DNA from 3 places in the Desulfovermiculus halophilus DSM 18834 genome. Region 3 is predicted to be linked to each of the others. Evidence: predicted binding sites of a transcription regulator. Region 3 holds the regulator's gene; each other region holds the start of a gene.
The links. The regulator HrcA, encoded in region 3, represses chaperone genes, less so after heat shock. The targets are predictions, from matches to a motif close to TGTTAGCACTCNNNNNNNNNGAGTGCTAACA.
Positions count from the first base shown of each region.

Region 1: a site for HrcA is predicted at 3,699-3,729, ahead of groES (co-chaperone GroES). Genes of this name have one in related genera too.
Region 2: a site for HrcA is predicted at 4,847-4,877, ahead of groES (co-chaperone GroES). Genes of this name have one in related genera too.

Region 1 covers NZ_JIAK01000006.1:62,324-69,175, reverse strand. Annotated here, with positions in the region: gene N902_RS0102845 (DUF2156 domain-containing protein) at 1-825, shown strand, start outside; gene N902_RS0102840 (hypothetical protein) at 1,275-2,810, opposite strand; gene groES (co-chaperone GroES) at 3,787-4,074, shown strand; gene groL (chaperonin GroEL) at 4,124-5,770, shown strand; gene N902_RS16105 (TAXI family TRAP transporter solute-binding subunit) at 6,165-6,852, shown strand, end outside.
Region 2 covers NZ_JIAK01000010.1:97,231-104,082, reverse strand. Annotated here, with positions in the region: gene gap (type I glyceraldehyde-3-phosphate dehydrogenase) at 1-533, shown strand, start outside; gene N902_RS16765 (MFS transporter) at 629-1,936, opposite strand; gene N902_RS0106635 (NifB/NifX family molybdenum-iron cluster-binding protein) at 2,040-2,369, opposite strand; gene N902_RS18665 (NfeD family protein) at 2,382-2,798, shown strand; gene groL (chaperonin GroEL) at 2,843-4,507, opposite strand; gene groES (co-chaperone GroES) at 4,531-4,821, opposite strand; gene N902_RS0106615 (4Fe-4S dicluster domain-containing protein) at 5,357-5,806, shown strand; gene N902_RS0106610 (aldehyde ferredoxin oxidoreductase family protein) at 5,799-6,852, shown strand, end outside.
Region 3 covers NZ_JIAK01000004.1:82,596-89,447, reverse strand. Annotated here, with positions in the region: gene gltA (NADPH-dependent glutamate synthase) at 1-755, shown strand, start outside; gene hrcA (heat-inducible transcriptional repressor HrcA) at 1,110-2,144, shown strand; gene grpE (nucleotide exchange factor GrpE) at 2,225-2,848, shown strand; gene dnaK (molecular chaperone DnaK) at 2,927-4,840, shown strand; gene N902_RS0100435 (ABC transporter substrate-binding protein) at 5,055-6,852, shown strand, end outside.

The DNA.
Region 1 (6,852 bases), on a different contig from region 3:
CTCAGTCAATGCCCGCAGATCAGCTCTGACTACAGCTTCGTCAACCTCTGGGCCTGGAGAGACATCTACGCCCTGGAATGGGCCTGGACCGACTCCCTGGTCTGCATCCGCCAAAACAAGCCCCATCGCCAGTACTGGGCCCCGGTGGGCCCCTGGCAGGAGCAGGATTGGAGCCTGGTCCGCTCCCAGCTTCCAGAGGGCCCCCTGGAGCTGATCCGGATTCCCAGCCGACTGGCCGATATCCTTGCCCCCCAGCTTGCCTCCAGGGTCAACCTCCAGCCTGCTCCGGACCATTTCGACTATGTGTACAATGTTCAGGAGCTTATCGAGCTGCGCGGAAACCGGTTCCACAAGAAAAAGAACCTCCTGAACCAATTCAAGCGCACCTTTGACTCCACCTACATCCCCTTGACCGTAGAAGCAGTGGAAAAGGCCCTGACCCTGCAGACGGAATGGTGCTTGTGGAGGGACTGCGAAGATTCCACCACCCTGGAGGCCGAAAACAGAGCGATCTTGAATACATTTGAAGACTGGAGCAAGCTGGAAGACGTTTTCGGAGGCGGGCTCCTGGTGGACGGGAACATGATCGCCTATACCGTGGCCGAGCCCCTGGATGAGCAGACAGTGGTCATCCATTTTGAAAAGGGCTGCCCCAACCACAAAGGCGCGTACCAGGCAATCAATCAGATGTTTTTGGCCAACTCCGCCTCCCGGTTCACCTATGTCAACCGGGAGCAGGACCTGGGCGATCCCGGCCTGCGCAAGGCCAAGGAATCCTACAATCCGGTGGCCTATATCCAGAAATACAGCGGAACCATGGACTGATCCACGGGGAACGGGGGAGGACAGAGATCAGAGATCAGTAGACAGTGGTCAGTGGTCGGTGGGCAGTGGACGGAAGTCGGTGGACCGTGGACGGAAGACGGTAGTCAGCCTCCGGCCTGGGGAGAGGACAGAAAAAGAAACACCCCCAAGGCCCCCTCAAGGGGGGACGGAGAGGGGCAGTGGTCGGTGGTCGGTAAAAGGGAGTCAGAAGTCTGGTCAAGCCAAGGAATTGGCTTGTAGGGGCGAATGATCATTCGCCCTCTTCCGACAGCCTGGCTATATATTTCATACCCGGTACTGAGCGCATACTGTCCCCCCTTGAGGGGGGAATCCAAGGGGGGTGTACTCTTGTTCTTTCTACCCTCTGGCTTGGGTCTTTCCAACTCCCTCTTACCGACCTCTGGCTTCTGTCTTCTGTCCTCTGACTTCTGTCCTCTGTCTTCTGTCCTCTACCTTCCTCCGGCCAAGGCCCACAGCTCGTCCGCCTGCCTGAAATGGGCCCCGATGTCCCGGCGCAGATCCAGGCGGTTCCCGTTCTCGTTCTCCCTGGGCACAACCCGGACCCGGCCGGCGTCAAAGGCATTGTAGACCCTGGTCCGCAGGCGCTCCGCCACTTCCCCCCGGCTCTGCCCGGGCTTGACGGTCCCATTGATGTTGACATACGCCACCCGGGTCCCATCCGAGTACAGACCCCGTTCCCGGCTGTACCCCATGCCCGAGGGAACGAGCTGGATATTCTTCTTGGCCAGGCCCTGCAGGTCCAGCTCCACCGGCTCGAACTTGGTCACGCTCCAGGGATAGCCCTTTTGCCCGTCCGGTCCTCCGGGCCCGGTGACCAGCCCCACGCACAAGGCGATCTGATCCTCGCGCACTTCCGGCTTCACCCGGTCCAGCTCGCCGGTGAACATGGCCCGCAGCACAGGCCCCAGATTGCGCATCCTGCGCACCACCGCCTGAAACTCAGGCTCTCCGGGCCGAATATTGATCTCGCAGACCCTGATGCTCACGGGCTTCAGCCCGGAGCCCTCCTCCTGGGCAAAGGAGACAAAACAGCCGGGATAGAGCACACATGGCCTGAGGATGCCCTGGGCCCTCATGGCCTGGATCATCGGCCGGGCGATGTTTTCCTCGACCAGCTCGATCAGCTCCGGGCTCTCGAAGGGATGAGGAGATATTGATCCCATGCCTCCGGTAATCGGATTGTCCGGCCCGGGAGGGCCGGCAAAACGCTCCGGGTAATCCATGGACGTGGGCAGTATGCAAAAGTTTCCGCCGCTGTCCACCAGAATGGTGAAGCTGATCTCCACCCCGGACATCCGGGACTCAATCAGCAGAGGCCAGGGCTGGTTGCGGAACATCTTCTTGTACTCTTTTTTGTAGTCATCCAGGAGCTTTTGATACACATCCTGGATCTCCCATGTATTCAGGACGACTCTGGCCCCTTTCCCCCCGGCGCTGTAGGGAAATTTCAAAACCACTCCGCCGTGCTCGTGAATGCCCTGCAGACAGGTCCGGACCACGGCTTGGGCGTCCCGGGCATCCACCTCCCACCAGGAATCCGCAACCGGAATGCCGGCCTGAGCGCAAAATTCCTTGCATTTGATCTTGTCCGCCTCCAGGAATGCTCCATCCCGTCGTAAGCCGGCGATACGCTCCCCCAATCCGGCCTCCTCCAGCTCATCGACCAGGCCGTCGAACAAGAGGGCTTCGGGCAGGGGCACAAGGTAGTCCAGCTCTCCGGTCTGCATGGCCCGGATCGCTGCCCTGGCATAGGCCTGGACCGAGGTGTCCTCCGCTGGGATGAACTCCACCGGCCAGTTCAGCATATCCGGTTCGGCCAGCCTGGGCATGGAGGACGTGCCCCGGACGACCACGCCCTTGCAGGCAGCTGTTGCGGTCTCGCTTTTGGCTGTTGAAACCACCAGCGCGGAAAGCAGGGTCCGGGCATCCGTGCCGGCAAATCCTATCCTGGTTGTCTGCTCCATTGTCTTCTCCGTGGGATGAGGTCTACGTCCCCGCCTTGTAGACAATGCCCTGCCCGCCGGTCAAGTCGGGAGAGATGAGGTCGGAGGTAAGAGATCAGAAGTCAGTGGTCAGAGGTCAGACGTCAGAGGTCAGACGTCAGTAGGCAGTGGTCAGTGGTCAGTGGTCAGTAGGCAGTGGTCGGTGGAAGGCGGAATGCCCGCGGAATGGTGCCTGGATTTGGGAGGAGGTGTAGGGGCGAATAATCATTCGCCCTCTTGGAGCAGAACGGAGAAGTGATCCAGGGGGCAAAGAGAAACACCCCCCGAGCCCCCCTCAAGGGGGACGGAGAGAAGAGTAGTGGGCAATAGCTGGGGAGGGGGCCAGACGTCGGAGGTCAGACGTCGGAAGTCAGAAGTCAGAGGTCAGAAGTCAGAGGTCAGACGTCAGAGGTCAGACGTCAGTAGGCAGTGGTCAGTGGTCAGTGGTCAGTAGGCAGTGGTCGGTGGAAGGCGGAATGCCCGCGGAATGGTGCCTGGATTTGGGAGGAGGTGTAGGGGCGAATAATCATTCGCCCTCTTGGAGCAGAACGGAGAAGTGATCCAGGGGGCAAAGAGAAACACCCCCGAGCCCCCCTCAAGGGGGGACGGAGAGAAGAGTAGTGGGCAGTAGCCGGGGGCCGGTGGTCGGTGGTCAGACGTCAGTAGGCAGTGGTCAGTGGTCAGTGGCCGGGAGCCGGAACAAGGTGGGCGGGATCGATAGAGAAGAAAAAAAGAGATTTTTAACGTTTTTCAGTGTTTTTTTTCGAATTATTATTCTCTTGCCATTTATACTTGCGCAATAGACGAAATTAGCTGACAATCTCTCAAATTTTCTATTGATTTTCATCACCTAATCACTATTATGCCTCCTGTTAGCACTCACCATCAAGGAGTGCTAACACAGCCTGAAAGCAAACAAACACAATCAATTTTAACGGAACCATTGGAGGCAGAACCTATGAAGCTGAAGCCACTGCACGATCGAGTACTGGTCAAGCGGCTGGAGGAAGAGGAAAAGACCAAGGGCGGGATCATCATCCCGGATACCGCCAAGGAAAAGCCCATCCGGGGTGAAGTCGTGGCCGTAGGTCCCGGCAAAATGAGCGACGACGGAAAGCGCATGGAGATGTCGGTCAAGGTCGGAGACAAGGTTATGTTCAACAAGTACGCCGGCACTGAGATCAAGGTCGAAGGCGAAGAGCATCTGGTCATGCGCGAAGACGACATCGTAGCTATCATCGAATAAGCATACGAGACCCCATTCACCCTGAGATACGCCCTGGAAGGAGGAGCATATGCCAGCAAAAGATATTCATTTCAGCAATCAGGCTCGCAACGAGCTCAAGCGCGGCGTGGACAAGCTCGCCGATGCAGTCAAGGTCACCCTTGGGCCCAAGGGACGCAACGTGGTTATCGACAAGTCCTTCGGCTCTCCGACCATCACCAAGGACGGAGTAACCGTGGCCAAGGAGATCGAGCTTGAGGACAAGTTCGAGAACATGGGCGCCCAGATGGTCAAGGAAGTGGCCAGCAAGACCAGCGATATCGCCGGCGACGGAACCACTACTGCCACCATTCTGGCCCAGACCATTTTTTCCGAGGGCCTGAAGCTGGTCGCGGCCGAAAGAAATCCCATGTCCATCAAGCGGGGCATCGACAAGGCCGTGGAAGCAGTGACCAAGGAGCTGAACAATATTGCCCATACCACCCGGGAAGAAAAGGAAATCGCCCAGGTGGGCACCATCTCGGCCAACAGCGACGCCACCATCGGCAACCTGATCGCCGACGCCATGAGCAAAGTGGGCAAGGAAGGCGTGATCACTGTGGAAGAAGCCAAGGGCCTGGAGAACACCCTGGACATCGTGGAAGGGATGCAGTTCGACCGCGGCTACCTCTCCCCCTACTTTGTGACCAACTCGGAGAAGATGACCGTGGAGCTCGAGGACGCCATGATCCTCATCCACGAGAAAAAGATCTCCAACATGAAGGACCTCCTCCCGGTCCTGGAACAGGTTGCCAAATCCAGCAAGCCGCTGTTGATTATTGCCGAGGATATCGAGGGCGAAGCCCTGGCCACCCTGGTGGTCAACAAGCTCCGGGGCACCCTGCAGGTCAGCGCGGTCAAGGCTCCCGGCTTTGGCGAGCGGCGCAAGGCCATGCTCCAGGACATCGCCGTTTTGACCGGCGGGCAGATGATCTCCGAGGACGTGGGCGTGAAGCTGGAAAATGTGACCGTCAACGAACTGGGCCAGGCCAAACGGATCGTGGTGGACAAGGAAAACACCACCATTGTGGACGGCGCCGGCAAGTCCGAAGACATCAAGTCCCGGATCAAGCAGATCCGCACCGAGATTGAGGAGACCACCTCCGACTATGACCGGGAAAAGCTGCAGGAGCGCCTGGCCAAGATCGTCGGCGGCGTGGCCGTGATCAATGTCGGTGCAGCCACCGAGACCGAGATGAAGGAGAAGAAGGCCCGGGTCGAAGACGCCCTGAACGCCACCCGCGCCGCGGTGGAGGAAGGCATTGTCCCCGGCGGCGGCGTGGCCCTGGTCCGCTGCCTCAAGGGCCTGGACAACGTTAAGCCCGCAGACGAAGACGAGCGGGCCGGGGTGGAGATCATCCGCAAGGCCGTAACCGAGCCTCTGCGCCAGATCTGCGTCAACGCCGGCTTCGAAGGCTCCATCATCGTGGAGAAGGTCAAGACCGAAAAGGACGGCTACGGCTTCAATGCCGCCACCGGCGAGTACGAAGACCTGATCAAGTCCGGGGTCATCGATCCCAAGAAGGTGACCAGGATTGCCTTGCAGAACGCGGCCTCCATCGCCTCCCTGCTTCTGACCACAGAAGCGGCGATTGCCGAAAAGCCCGAAGACAAGGACAAAGGCGGGGGCGGAGCTCCCGGAATGGGCGGAATGGGAGGCATGGGCGGCATGTACTAAGCCGCGCACTCCCTTATCTGGATCATATAAAGGCCGGGGCAAAAGCCCCGGCCTTTTTTTGTGGCTTGAAATTTTGTGCAAATTATGATTATTAACGGAATCGAAGTATCCTAACCCTCCAGCAGTGCAGCTATGTTTTTTTTGGCCCTGAGCAATGGCAAACTCCAAAAATCCACAAGCTATGTCGAAGAACCATATAAACGCTGTCCATGTGGCGTGGAACTGTTTATTCGGATGCACACCCCTCGGCTGGCCACCGGGTGCATCCTGTGCAGACCCGCCGTGTTCAGCGCCACAAAGAACCTTGAGGAGGAGCCCGGCCGGGACATCCCGCGCATCGATCTCCATGCCCTGCATGCAGCCAGTTCCAACCTTAGCTCCAAGGAGGTTTGCGATGTTCAAGAAAAGCGTGATCTGCGTCGTGTCCCTGGCCCTTGCCGCAGTCTTCACCCTCAACACCGGTCAGGCCCAGGCCGCAGAGCGCCAGTTCGTTTCCATTGCCGCCGGCTGGGTCACCGGGGCCTACTTCCCCATGGCTGGAGCCATATCCAGAATTGCATTCAACAACCTCAAAGACGACAACATCAAGGTCACGGCAGAATCCTCCGGGGCTTCGGTGGCCAACGCCAACCTGATTGCCTCCGGCAACACCGACTTTGCCATCCTGCAAAACGATGTTGCCTCCTATGCCTACAACGGCAAGGAAGGCATGTTCGACACCCCGGTCAAGAATCTCTTGGGCTGCGCCTCCCTGTATCCGGAGCATATCCAGATCATCGTCCGCAAAGACTCGGGAATCGAGTCCGTGGCCGACCTCAAGGGCAAACGGGTGGCTGTCGGGCCCATAGGCTCCGGGACCACGGTCAACGCCGAGCAGATCCTCAGCGCGTGGGACATATCCTTTGACGATTTTCAGGCTGAGCAGCTCCAGGCCCGGCAGGCCGCGGACTATATCAAAGACGGCCGTCTGGATGCCGCATTCTTCACCGTGGCTGTGGGCGCGGCGGCCATCAAGGACATCGCCACTGTGGTGGACATCGATGTCCTGGATATTGTCGGCCCCAAGGCCCAGCAGCTGCTGG
Region 2 (6,852 bases), on a different contig from region 3:
CTCCGGTAGCCTGGGTGATCCACCGGGCCTTCACCATCCGGATCGGATCCATGTGCACGGTACACGCCTACACCAACGATCAGCGCATACTGGATCTGCCGCACAAAGATCCCCGCCGGGCCCGGGCCGCGGGACAAAACATCATTCCAACCACCACCGGGGCAGCCAAGCTGGTCGGGCAGGTCATCCCGGATCTGGCAGGAAAGATCGACGGTTATGCCATGCGGGTGCCGGTTCCCACGGTCTCGGTGGTCGACTTTACCGCCCAGGTGGAAAAGAACACCAGCACCGAGGAGCTGCACAGGACCTTGGAGCAGGCGGCGGAAGGGGAACTGAAGGGGATCCTGGGATACAGCCGGGAACCCTTGGTGTCCTCTGACTTCATCCTCGATCCCCACTCCTCGATAGTGGATCCGGAGTTCACCTCTGTGCGGGAAGGCAATTGGGTCAAGGTCATGGCCTGGTACGACAATGAGTGGGGCTACTCCTGCCGGGTGGCGGACCTGGCGGATATGATACGAGAAAAGGGGTAGAGGAATATGGCTTCCAATGGACCAAGGCCCGCTGGGAATAGTGCCTGCCGTATGCCCCGGGGACTAAGGGGCGGCCTCGGTGCTCGCCTTTATCCTCAGTCCTTTGTCCCCTGCAGGCTGGGGTCTGCAATCTGCCCTTCCCGGGTGAAGAGATAGAGGACGAAGACAGCGGCCATGCATCCGGCACAGAGCAGAAAGGAAAAGTGAAAGGCCTCCTGGGAGAGGGCCTGCGCGGCAAAGGTGGTCTGCATCAGCACCCCGAGCCCGTGGACAAAGGATGCGGCCCCGAACATGGTGAACAGGTTGATCCCGGTCATGGCCGTGGCGGACAGATGCCCGGGCATCCGTTCCTTGATGTGGGTGTACATGATCCCTCCGGTGCTTCCGGAGATCCCGAAAGCGGCGAACAGAAGGGCAAAAACCGGCCAGGAGGTATGGGCTGACTGCCAGGAGAGGCCAAACAGGGTGGCCCCCATGCCCAGCAAGCCAATCAGGATCACCCTCTTCCGGTGCTGGATCCGGTCGGACAGGGCTCCCCACAGCGGTCCGGCGGCAATGAAGGCCACGTTCAGGGCCAGGATGATATTCCCGGCCGTCATGGGAGACAGACCGATGCCCTGCATCAGATAGGGGCCGGCCCACAGGGTCTGAATCGCGGCAAATATCCCGTACCGGCAAAACGTGCCCACAGAGATGAACCAGTAGTCGCGGGTGCGGAAAAGTACGCCCAGCCCGCGGAGCAGCTCCGGCAGCCCCGGACTGTATCCCCGGTGCTCGCTCTGGGGTGGCCTGTCCCGGACCAGGAGGAAAAAGGCCAGGGTCAGGAGGGCGTGAACTGCGGCAATGACTGTAAACGTCCACCTCCAGCCCATTGCCTGGATCAGCACGACCAGGGGCGAGGAGGCCACAATGCTCCCGGCCGCACCTATGGAAAACAGGATGGTGCTCAAGGAGGCGAATTGGGCGGGGCTGAACCACAGGGTCAAAAGCTTGAACGGCCCCATGAGATTGCAGGCCATGCCCAGCCCCAGCATCCCCCTGGCCAGCACAGCCAGACCCAAGGTTTCGGCCCAGGCGAACAGCAGGGCCCCGGCCACACCGAACAGAGAAAGAACGCTCATGGTCAGCCGGGGACCGAACCGGTCCAGGGTCAGCCCCAGGGGGATCTGAACCAGGGCAAAGACATAAAAAAACGCCGCGGACAACAGGCTCAAATCCGAAGCATTCAGCCCTAAGTCCCGGATCAGGTCCGAGCTGATCACCGCAGTGGAGGCCCGGTAGAATTGGGACAGGAGAAAGAAGATAGAGGTCAGGGCAAAGACGGCCCAGCGGTTGGTAAAGGCAGTGGACATGGTTTTCGTGGTTCGCAGACGCCGGCTGTAGAACTGTAAGGTTTGCCGCAAAAGCTCATGAACACAACTCCATTTCTTGTGTCCAGGAGCCGTTTTCGCTCCCTGTCAACTGTCCTGTCCGCTCATTGAGCCTGAGACAATGCTGAACCTCGAGTTAAAGCGCCCGCAAAGTCCCGGCCAGGAAATCCTGCACCGCCTGCTGCACACTCTGGGCCTCACTGACATAGACCGGCATGTCCTTGCCCTGGAGATATGATACAGCCTTGGGGCCGATCTGGCTGGTTATCACCGCCCCGGCCTCTGTCTTGACCACATCCTGGGCTGCACGGGTCCCAGCCCCCCGGCCGGCGACCATGTTGTGTTCATTGGATATGGTCGTGATCTGTTCGGAGTCGGTATCGTACAAGACAAAGTACCTGCACCGGCCGAACCCGCTGAGGACATCGTCCAACCCCGTACCTTGACTGCTCAGTGCCAGTTTCATAATCCATCTCCTATGCTTAAAACCGGATGGTCCAAACGAACTGTAGTCACCTACACCCTGCTCCAGCTCCCAGGGGCCCTGCTCGTGGCTCTGGCGCTTGTGGTTGCCCACGCCCGGTTTGGGCTCCCGGCCGGGGCCGCATGGTCCATCCTCGTCCTGTGGATAGTCAAGGACAGCATTCTGTTTTTCTTTCTCTGGCCAGCCTACGACAAGCACAACACGGATGTCTACACCCTCATCGGCCGGCAGGCATCTGCTGCCACAGACCTCAGCCCCGGGGGGCGAGTGCGCCTCAGAGGGCAGACCTGGCCGGCCAGGGCAGAGCCCTCAAGCTGCCCCATTCCGGCGGGCAGCCGGGTTGAGATCCTGGACAGGGAGGGACTTGTGCTCATAGTCCGGCCGCTGAAAACAGAAAAAGCCGGGGCGTAACGCCCCGGCTTTGTGGCTTTTTGCGGCAGACGGTGGGAAAGGGCTTACATGCCCATGCCCATACCGCCCATTCCACCCATGCCGCCCATACCTGCGGCTCCGGCACCGGCTCCGCCTTGGTCGTTGTCTTCCGGCTTTTCAGCCAGGGCGGACTCGGTAGTCAACAGCAGGGAGGCGATGGAGGCCGCGTTCTGCAGGGCGCTGCGGGTGACCTTTTTGGGATCGATCACCCCGGCCTGGACCAGGTCCTCATATTCGCCTGTGGCCGCATTGAATCCGTACTCAGGCTTGGAGCTGCCCTTGACCTGCTCAACCACGATGGACCCTTCAAATCCGGCATTGGTGGCTATCTGGCGCAAAGGTGCAGCCAGGGCCTTGCGGACCACTTCCACTCCGGCCTTTTCATCCTCATCAGCGGCCTTGACTTCGTTCAGGGCGTCCTCGCAACGAGCCAAAGCCACACCGCCGCCGGCCAGGATACCTTCTTCCACCGCTGCCTTGGTGGCGTTCAGGGCGTCCTCAACCCGGGCTTTCTTTTCCTTCATCTCAGTTTCCGTAGCCGCGCCGACATTGATCACAGCCACTCCGCCGACCAGCTTGGCCAGACGTTCCTGCAGCTTCTCCCGGTCATAATCCGAGGTCGTGTCCTGGATCTCGGTCCGCAGCTGCTTGATCCGGGCCTTGATTTCCTGGGTGTCGCCCTGTCCGCCGACAATGGTTGTGTTTTCCTTGTCCACGGTAATCCGGTCGGCCTGACCCAGATCATTGAGGGTTATGTTCTCCAGGCTGTGCCCGGTATCCTCAGAAATAAGAGTGCCGCCGGTCAGCGCAGCGATATCCTGCAGCATGGCCTTGCGCCGTTCACCGAATCCAGGGGCCTTGACCGCGCATACCTGCAATACGCCCCGCAGCTTATTGACCACCAGGGTAGCCAGGGCCTCGCTCTCGATGTCCTCGGCGATGATCAAGAGCGGGCGGTTCTGCTGGCCGACTTGTTCCAGAATGGGAACCAAGTCTTTCATCACCGATATTTTCTTGTCGTAGATCAAAAGCAGGGGCTTTTCCAGCTCTGCGGTCATGGCTTCCTGATTGGTGACCAGGTAGGGGGAAAGATACCCGCGGTCGAACTGCATGCCTTCGACCACATCCAGGGTATTTTCCAGGCCCTTGGCCTCCTCCACTGTGATCACGCCTTCCTTGCCCACTTTGTTCATGGCTTCGGCGATCAGGTTGCCGACAGTGGCATCATTGTTGGCCGAGATGGTCCCAATCTGGGCGATTTCTTTCTCTTCTCTGGTGGAGTGGGCCATGGTGTCCAGTTTTTTGGTCACTTCCTGGACCGCTTTGTCGATACCCCGCTTGATGGACATGGGGTTCCGCTCGGCAGCCACCAGCTTGAGTCCTTCATTAAAAATGCAGTGGGCCAGGATGGTGGCGGTTGTGGTCCCGTCTCCAGCCATATCGCTGGTTTTGCTGGCCACCTCGTTGACCATCTGGGCACCCATGTTCTCGAACTTGTCTTCCAGCTCGATCTCCTTGGCCACGGTCACCCCATCCTTGGTGATGGTGGGGGAGCCAAAAGACTTTTCAATGACCACGTTCCGGCCCCTGGGGCCCAGGGTCACCCGAACCGCATCGCTTAACTTTTCCACACCCTGCTTCAGACCGTGCCGGGCGTTTTCTCCGAAATAAATATCCTTAGCCGGCATATGTACTCCTCCTTGTTCCCTGTTTACGATTCAACTTTGGCGATGATGTCTTCTTCCCGCATGACCAGATGATCTTCTCCCTCGATGGAGACCTCGGTTCCGGCAAATTTGCCGTACATAACCCGATCTCCGGGCTGAACAGACATCTCCATGCGCTGGCCCTGCTTGTCCAGCTTCCCCGGGCCGACAGCCACCACGTCGCCTTTCGTGGGGCGTTCCTTGGCGGTATCCGGGATGATGATTCCACCGGCTGACTTCTGCTCCTCTTCCACTTTCTTGATCACAACTCTGTCCTGGAGAGGCTTAAGAGTCATGGCAACCTCCTTATTGGCTTTGGTCTCTTAGCACTCACCACAAGCAAGTGCTAACAGATGGCCACCATATTCATCTCAGCTCTGAATACAAGGATTTATATATTCCATTACAAGAGATTTATATGATATACAAAGAATGAATAGATAGTTGCTCTCATTTTTTTCATATTTTGGCCTTTTGCTTGATTGTTGTACTATTTTAATCGGTGACCACTCGAAATCAGGTCCCATACAGAGCCACCCCGGTTCAGGTCCTGCGCAGGTCGGGCATATTCGATCCTGTTGGTACAGGTTGCAGCTATTCCCCGCAGTCGCGGACCTCAACAGAGGTTAACACAGTACGTAGCCAATCATGCCTCTCTGCCGGCGATACATTTCTGATGACGATCTTCATTTTTGCAACAGTTGATTAAACAACCAAGATTTTTCACATCTGACTTGACGGAAAAGAGTTTTATGGTAGTGTATATTGTTCTTATCAGTCAGGACATTCATCTTTTCAGTATAGGTTAACATTTTTTTCCAAGGGTATTTTATGACGCAGACGCTTCAATCAGCGAAAGGTTTGCGCCTGATCGCTCACTTCGATCTCTGCACCGGGTGCGAAATCTGCCAGCTGGTATGCTCCGAACGGCTCTTCGGAGGCTTCAATCCCAGACTGGCCGCCCTGCGCATCGAGCACAGGCGAGAAAATCTGGTCCACGAGCCCATCTTGTGCGAGCAGTGCCATAATCCGTTTTGCCAAAACGTCTGCCCGGTGCAGGCCATCAGCCTGGACGAGGACACCGGGGCCCGGGTCATCGATCCGGACACATGCATCGGCTGCGGGTTGTGCGCTTCCTATTGCCCGCGCCAAGTCATTGTCCAGGACAGGGAGAGCGGGAAGTCGGTCAAGTGCGATCTGTGCAACGGAGATCCATTGTGCGTGCGGGCCTGCCCCACCGGCGCTCTGGAGCTTATAGTGCAGGGAGGTGACCATGCCTAAGGCCTGGATGGGAAAATTCTTGTTTGTCGATCTTGGCTCTGGATCCTCCTGGACCCAGGAAGTGCCGGACTGGATGCGCTCAAAGCTCATGGGCGGCAAGGCGTTCGGAGCCAAGCTGCTCACCGACCTGACCCCTGCGGGCTGTGATCCGTTTGCTCCGGAGAACCCGCTTATGATCATGACCGGCCCCCTGACCGGGACCAGCGCTCCATCAATGCGCGGATGCGTGGTGACCAAGTCTCCGCTGACCGGAACCTTCCTGGACTCCTATTTCGGCGGCTACTTTTCTCCGGAGGTCAAATACGCGGGCTACGACGGGATCATCATTCTGGGCCAGGCCCAGGAACCGGTCTATCTGTGGATAGACGATGACCGGGTTGAAGTCCGACCCGCAGCCCACCTCTGGGGACAGGACGCTTTGGAAGCCAACGCAGCGGTCAAGAGCGAACTGAACGACGAGACCGTCAAGATCCTGAGCATCGGTCCCGCTGGAGAGAACCGGGTCCTGTACTCCCTGATCAGCTGCGAATACAACCGGCAGGCGGGCCGGGGCGGCGCCGGTGCGGTTATGGGGTCCAAGCACCTAAAGGCCATTGCTGTTCGCGGAACCAATACCGTGACCATCCATGACCCTGAGGCCTTTCGGGCCGCAGTGATCCAGGCCAACGCCGATCTGGAAAAATCCGAGGACGTCCAGGCCATGCGGGACGGGGGAACGGCTCCGGCTGTGGACTTTGCCAACGAGACCGGGCTCTTGCCCTCACGCAATTTTCAGGACGGATCCTTTGAAAAGGCCTCGAATTTGAGCGATATCGGCCAGTCCAAGCATCTGTGGCTGAACAGCGCCGCCTGCCTGGGCTGCCCCATCCGGTGCAGCAAGATGGGCGCGGTGCGTACCGGGAAATACGCCGGGTTTATCACCGACATCGTGGAATACGAGTCCGCAGCCCTGATGGGCTCGAATCTGGGCATTTCCGATGTCCGGGCCGTGGCCCACCTGGTCAAGCTCTGTGACCGGTTCGGCATGGACAGCATGTCCACCGGCG
Region 3 (6,852 bases):
GCAAGACAGTGGATGTGGACGAGCTGTTCGAGCAGGGTTTTGATGCCGTGTTTATCGGTGTGGGTGCAGGTCTGCCCAGGTTTTTGAATGTTCCGGGGGAGAATCTGATCAATATTTATTCCGCCAACGAGTACCTGACCCGGGCCAATCTGATGAAGGCCTACCTCTTTCCGGAATACGACACCCCGCTGGCCAAGGGCAAGGAGGTCGTGGTCCTGGGCGGGGGGAATGTGGCCATGGACTCAGCCCGGACCGCCATGCGCATGGGAGCGGATCGGGTGCGCATCGTCTACCGCCGTTCCAGGGACGAGCTGCCGGCCAGACAGGCCGAGGTGCATCACGCTGAGGAAGAGGGGATCGAGTTCTACCTCCTGACCAATCCCACCAGATTCATCGGCGATGATCAGGGATGGGTCAAGGGCATGGAATGCATTCAGATGGAGCTGGGTGAACCCGATGAATCCGGCCGGAGGCGGCCGGAGCCCGTGTCCGGATCGGAGTTTGAGCTGCCCTGCGATATGGTGGTCATTGCCGTGGGCTCTGGAGCCAATCCGGTGCTGACAGGGAATACCCATGACCTGGAGCTGAACAAGCGGGGCTATATTGTGGCCGATCCCAAGACCGGAAAGACCATGAAGAAAGGGGTCTGGGCCGGCGGGGACATAGTGACCGGGGCGGCCACCGTTATCCTGGCCGCCGGAGCCGGACGCCTGGCCTCGGATTCCATCCACGACTACTTGAGCATCGGGTGGTAACAGGGACTGGCTGGATCCGGCTGACCCGAGGGTGCCGGAGTGCTGTTCATGCCGTGCGCCTGCAGGGATCCCCTGCAGGCGCATTTTTTTCAAATGGGAGCGAAATGTTCTTTATCCCGCCAACCGTCTTCCTTCGTGCCCATACCTGCCTCAGCAACTCCTGTGGATGTTGACTGTCTGCGATCAGAGCGCGTTTCGGCCCAAACCGGGACAGGCGTATGCATTGCCTGCGTCTTGACAGGAGAGTATCGACTTGCTATCAGCTTAGCACTCTCATTGGCAGAGTGCTAAAATGCTTCCGCACTGGCATACTCCAGGCGGAAAATGATTCCAGCCAGGCAGAGCGAGGCTCTTATGACACTGACAGCGCGGGAAATCGAGGTTGTGCGTATTATCGTTCAAGCCTATATCGAGCACGCTGCGCCCGTTGGCTCCAGGTACGTGGCCAAGCAGTCCACATTGAAGCTGAGTGCGGCCAGCATGCGCAATATCATGGCCGATCTGACCGAGAAAGGGTATCTGCATCAGCCCTATACCTCGGCCGGCAGGGTGCCCACGGACAAGGCCTTCCGCTTTTATGTGGACACGGTGCTCAGCCCGGCCCTATTGCCGGAGAACACCCAGCAGGACATTAAGGAGGCGTTGGGCCAGGCCGGCCTGGAGTTTTCCAACATCCTTGAGCACGCATCCAAGCTGATTTCCGCCCAGTCCAGCCAGGTCGGGGTGGCGGTGGCGCCGAAACGGAGCATGATCCGGCTCAAGCGTATCGACCTGGTTCTGGTCCGGACAGGCCTGGTCATGGCCATAGCCATCTTCAACGGCGGAGTGGTGCACAACAAGCTCCTGCCGGTTGAGCCGAAGGTGACGGCCGATGACTTGGTCAAATACGCCAACTACCTGAACGAAAAGTTCCAGGACCGAACCATTGAAGAGATAAAAAAAGACATCCTGCAGGAGATGGAGCAGGCGGAAAACCGGTTCAACGCCCTGTATGCCAAGGCCTTGAGCCTGGCCCGGGATGCCTTTGCAAACAACAACGACCGGGAGGTCTTCCTGGACGGAACCCTGAATGTGCTTGATCATCTTGAAGGCAAGGATGTTTCCAGCATGCGGGATCTGTTGGAGTTTCTGGAACACCGGTCATCCCTCCTGGAGCTGGTGGATAAGCTGGCGTCCAACGAAGGCCTGATCGTGACCTTCGGGACCGAGTTCTACGGTCCGGAGCTGGGGCAATGGGGCCTGATTTCATCGCCCTATCAGGTGCAGGGCCAGAAGCTGGGGGTGGTCGGAACCATCGGGCCCATCCACATGGATTACTCCAGACTGATGCCTATGGTTGACACCATCGCCAAAATGCTTAGTGATCTCCTTGAATCGCGTTTCGCCTAGCGATAACGGCCCGCAAAGGAGTGCACAGGCTGGTCAGCCGGCCGAAAAAAGACAGATATTGTGGTCCAAGGAGGAGATCAATGGCAAAGGATACAGAGCGCAGCACGGAGTTCAGCCCTGAAGACGCCGAGAACTCTGGGGCTGAGGAAGAACTGGAGAGTCAGGCTCAACAGGAGCAGGGCTCTGAAGATCAGGTCCCGGAGATAAGCGATGACCAGCTCTGGGAGCTGTGCCAGGAAAGGGTTTGTCCCTCCTGCCCCCAAAAGCAGGAGATGGACCAGGAGGTGCAGCGGGTCCGGGCAGATGCGGATAACTACCGCAAGCGCATGGCCAGGGAAAAAGAGCAGCACTGCAAGTTCGCGGCTCAGGACATCATCGAGGACCTGCTGCCGGTTATGGACAATCTGGAGCTGGCCGTGGGCCACGGGCGCAAAGTCGAGGCCTGCTCGGATCTGGTCCAGGGAGTGGACATGACCATACAGATCTTTTTGGATACCCTGAAAAAACACGGGCTGGAACCCATTCAATGCTCGGAAGGGGAGCCCTTTGATCCCAACTGGCATGAGGCCCTGGCCGAGGAGCCGCGGGAGGATCTGGAAGCTGGCAAGGTCTGCCAGGTCATGCAGACCGGATACACATACAAGGATCGAGTTGTGCGCCCGGCAAAGGTCATGGTCAGCAAAAATTGCCAAAAACAGAGCTAGCCCCCTTTACTTCCCGGAATCACGATTTACATTTGTACACAGCAAAGATTTGCATATAAGCATTGAGGAGGAAATCCTATGGGCAAGATTATCGGAATCGACTTGGGCACGACCAACAGCTGTGTCTATGTCATGGAAGGCAAAGAAGCGAAGTGCATACCAAATCCAGAAGGCGGGCGGACCACGCCGTCCATTGTGGCCTTTACGGATAAAGAACGCCTGGTCGGCGAGCTGGCCAAGCGCCAATCCGTTACCAATCCGGAACGGACTGTGTTCTCCATTAAGAGGCTCATGGGCCGGGACTTCAACGCCCCGGAGATCGAGAAGTGGAAGAAACACAGCCCGTACAGTATTGTGGAAGGCTCCAACAACGATGCGTTCGTTGAGGTGGAGGGCAAGAAGTACAGTCCCCCGGAGATCTCGGCCATGATCCTGCAGAAGCTGAAGCAGGATGCCGAGGAGTATCTCGGGGAGAGCGTCAGTGAGGCCGTGATCACTGTGCCGGCCTACTTCAACGACAGCCAGCGCCAGGCCACCAAGGACGCCGGGCGGATTGCCGGACTTGAGGTCAAACGGATCATCAACGAGCCCACAGCCGCCTCCCTGGCCTACGGGCTGGACAAAAAATCCAATGAAAAGATCGCGGTCTTTGACCTGGGCGGCGGGACCTTTGATATCTCCATTCTGGAGGTCGGGGACAACGTGGTCGAAGTCAAGGCCACCAACGGAGATACGTTCCTGGGCGGCGAGGACTTTGACCAGGCCATCCTCTACGACCTGGTGGACGAGTTCAAGCGGGAGAACGGCATCGACCTCAGCCAGGACCGAATGGCCATGCAACGGCTGAAGGAAGCAGCGGAAAAGGCCAAGAAAGAGCTGTCTTCCACCATGCAGACGGATATCAATCTGCCGTTTATCACTGCGGACCAGGCCGGGCCCAAGCACATGAACATCAAGTTCAGCCGAGCCAGGCTGGAGTCCTTGACCGCTGACCTGGTCGACCGGACCATTGGCCCCTGCAAGCAGGCTCTGGAAGACGCCGGGTTGGGCATCAAGGAGATCGACGAGGTCATCCTGGTCGGCGGACAGACCCGGATGCCTCTGGTCCAGCAGAAGGTCAAGGAGTTCTTCGACCGCGAGCCGCACAGGGGGGTCAACCCAGACGAGGTTGTGGCCATGGGGGCAGCCATTCAGGGCGGCATCCTGGCCGGGGACGTCAAGGACGTCCTGCTTCTGGACGTAACACCCTTGTCCCTGGGCATTGAGACCATGGGCGGAGTGTTCACCAAGCTTATTGAAAAGAACACCACCATTCCGACCAAAAAGAGCCAGGTCTTCACCACGGCCTCGGACAATCAGCCCTCGGTCTCCATCCATGTCCTGCAGGGCGAACGGCCCATGGCCGGAGACAACAAGAGCCTGGGGCGGTTCGATCTGGAAGGAATCCCGCCCGCACCCCGGGGCGTCCCTCAGATCGAGGTCACTTTCGATATCGACGCCAACGGGATCGTCAACGTCAATGCCAAGGATCAGGGCACGGGCAAAGAGCAGTCTATCCGCATTCAGCCCTCCAGCGGCCTGAGTGAGGATGAGATCGAAAAGATGGTCAAGGATGCCGAGTCCCATGCCGCAGAAGACGAGAAGAAGAAAAAGCTCATCGAGGCCCGCAACCAGGCCGATACCTTGATCTACAGCACGGAAAAGTCCATGCGCGACCTGGGCGACAAGCTGGAGGGCGAGACCAAGAGCGAGATCGAGGGCAAGATCGAGGAGCTGCGCAAGGTCATGGACAGTGAGGACGAAGAGGCGATCAAGAAAGCCACGGATGATCTGTCCCAAGCTTCGCACAAGCTGGCTGAAAAGCTCTATCAGCAGCAGAGCCAGCAGGGCGGAGCCCAGGCCGGTGGGGCCGAAGCCGGTGGAGCTCAGGCCGAAGGCACCTCCCAGGACGATGAAGACGTGGTGGATGCCGAGTATACAGAACAGAAGTAATTCCAGGCGGTGTGCTTGACAGCACGACGTCCGCCTTTCTATATACAAAGGCCTGGCCCAGACAGTGGGCCAGGCCTTTGTTTTTTGGGCTTCTGGACACAGGGAATGGAGCTTGAAAAGAAAGCGTTTGCCGTACAGGACCGGTTCCGTTTTGGCACCTGGTCCACAACTCTGCAAAAGACAATCTGATGCATGGAGGCTGGGTGTGGGATATATGCATAGACTGACCCTGGGGCTTGTGGTCTGGAGCTGTCTGCTGGCAGGCTGCGCCCAGCTGCCCCTGCTGCAGCAGGTTCCGGAGTCCGGGCCCAGACGTCAGCTGCAGACAGCCGATCTGGCCCTGCAGCAGGGACAGACTGTCAGGGCTGAGGAGCTCTACTCCCAGCTGGTGCAGAACCAAAGACTGAGCAGGGGGCTTCGGATCCAAGCCTGGCAGGGGCTGGCTGCTTCCGCCAGATCCAATGCACATTGGGAGCTTGCTGAGCTGGCCATGGAGCAGTGGGCCGCACTGGATCCAGGCCAGCGCAGAAGCTGGGAATGGCAGGCCGGCTACCTGCAGATCCTCCGGGCCCGCAGCCCTCAGGACTGGCTTGGGCATGCAGAGTCCGTGATCCGCACTCCCCGGATTCCATGGTCCGTTAGGCTGCAGACCGCCCTGGAGGTGGGCCGGGAGTCGATACATTCCGGCCGGGCTGGGCAGGCCTGGCCCCTGCTTGTCTCCCTCTATGATCAGGCCCAGACCCAAAAGCAGAAGCAAGACCTGGAGAAGCGGTTCTCGGATCTGCTCCAGGGGCTGGACAAGTCGGCCTGGGATGCCGTATCCCAGATACCGCCCAAGGAAGAATCGCCGATCAAGGCCCTGGTCCAGTGGAGGCAGGCCCTGCGGACCCTGGATCAGGATCCGGGCGCATGGCCCCGGGTCCGGGCTGAGCTGACCCGGATATTGAAGCAGGGCCAGCTGGCGACTGAAGAGAACCTGGCCTCTGTCTTGGCCGAGCTGAAGGAACAATACGGACTGCCGTCCCCGGCAGTGGCCCTGTGCTGTCCTTTGGACGGCGGCTATGCCTCCATGGGCTGGAAGATCGCGGTCGGAGCTGCGGTCGCCCAGTGGCAGCTGGAAGGCTCAGGAGTTGATCTCCAGCTCACGATCATCAATTCGGAGGCAGGGGATTGGATGCAGCGGATTGCCGGCCTTCCCGCACAATGCCGGCTGGTCGGCGGTCCGTTGAAGAAGGAGAAATGGGCTAAGCTGGTTGAAGGCGCTCATGCCGGTGAACGCACCTTTTTCCCTTTCCGGGCCGATCTGAAGCCCGGCACCGAAGGAGAGGACGGCTTCCGCTTCTTTCCCGGGACTGAGGATCAGATTCGTCCTCTTGTGGAAATTATGCAGTCCGAGTTCGGGATCAGCAGGTTCGCTGTTATGGCTCCCAGAAGCGGATATGGGCAGCGCCTGTCCTCTACCTTTGTCCGCCTGGCTCAAAGCAGGGGGGCGGAGGTCCAGGAGCTGAAGATGTACAGCCCTGATGCGCCCGAAACCTGGGAGCAGGAGGTGGCGGATCTGCTGAAAGGCGCCCAGGCCGATGGAAACACCCAGGCCGGGGGTAGCGCCCAGCCAGGGCCATCGTTTCAATCCGTGTTCATCCCGGATTCGTTCTCCCAGGCCCAGATGCTCATCCCGGAGTTCTTCTACTTTGATCAGCGCGATCTCTTCTTTCTGGGACCGACCCTGTGGAGCCAAGGGGTGAAGAAGGTCTCTGAGCTGGACCGCAAGTACTTCCGTTTGGCGGTGATGACCTCTCCCTGGATCGCGGACAGCTCCGCATCCGGGGCTTTGAAGCTCAGACAGGGCCTGGAAGAGATGAATGAACGGGATCCCGATTTTTGGGTGGCCCTGGGCTACGATTTCGTCCGCCTGGCTTCCAGGGTGCTGCTCAAGTCCGAGGACGCACCGGACCAGGATATGGCGGCTGTTTTGCATTCTGTGCAGGATTTTTCCTGGAGCATGGCGCCCA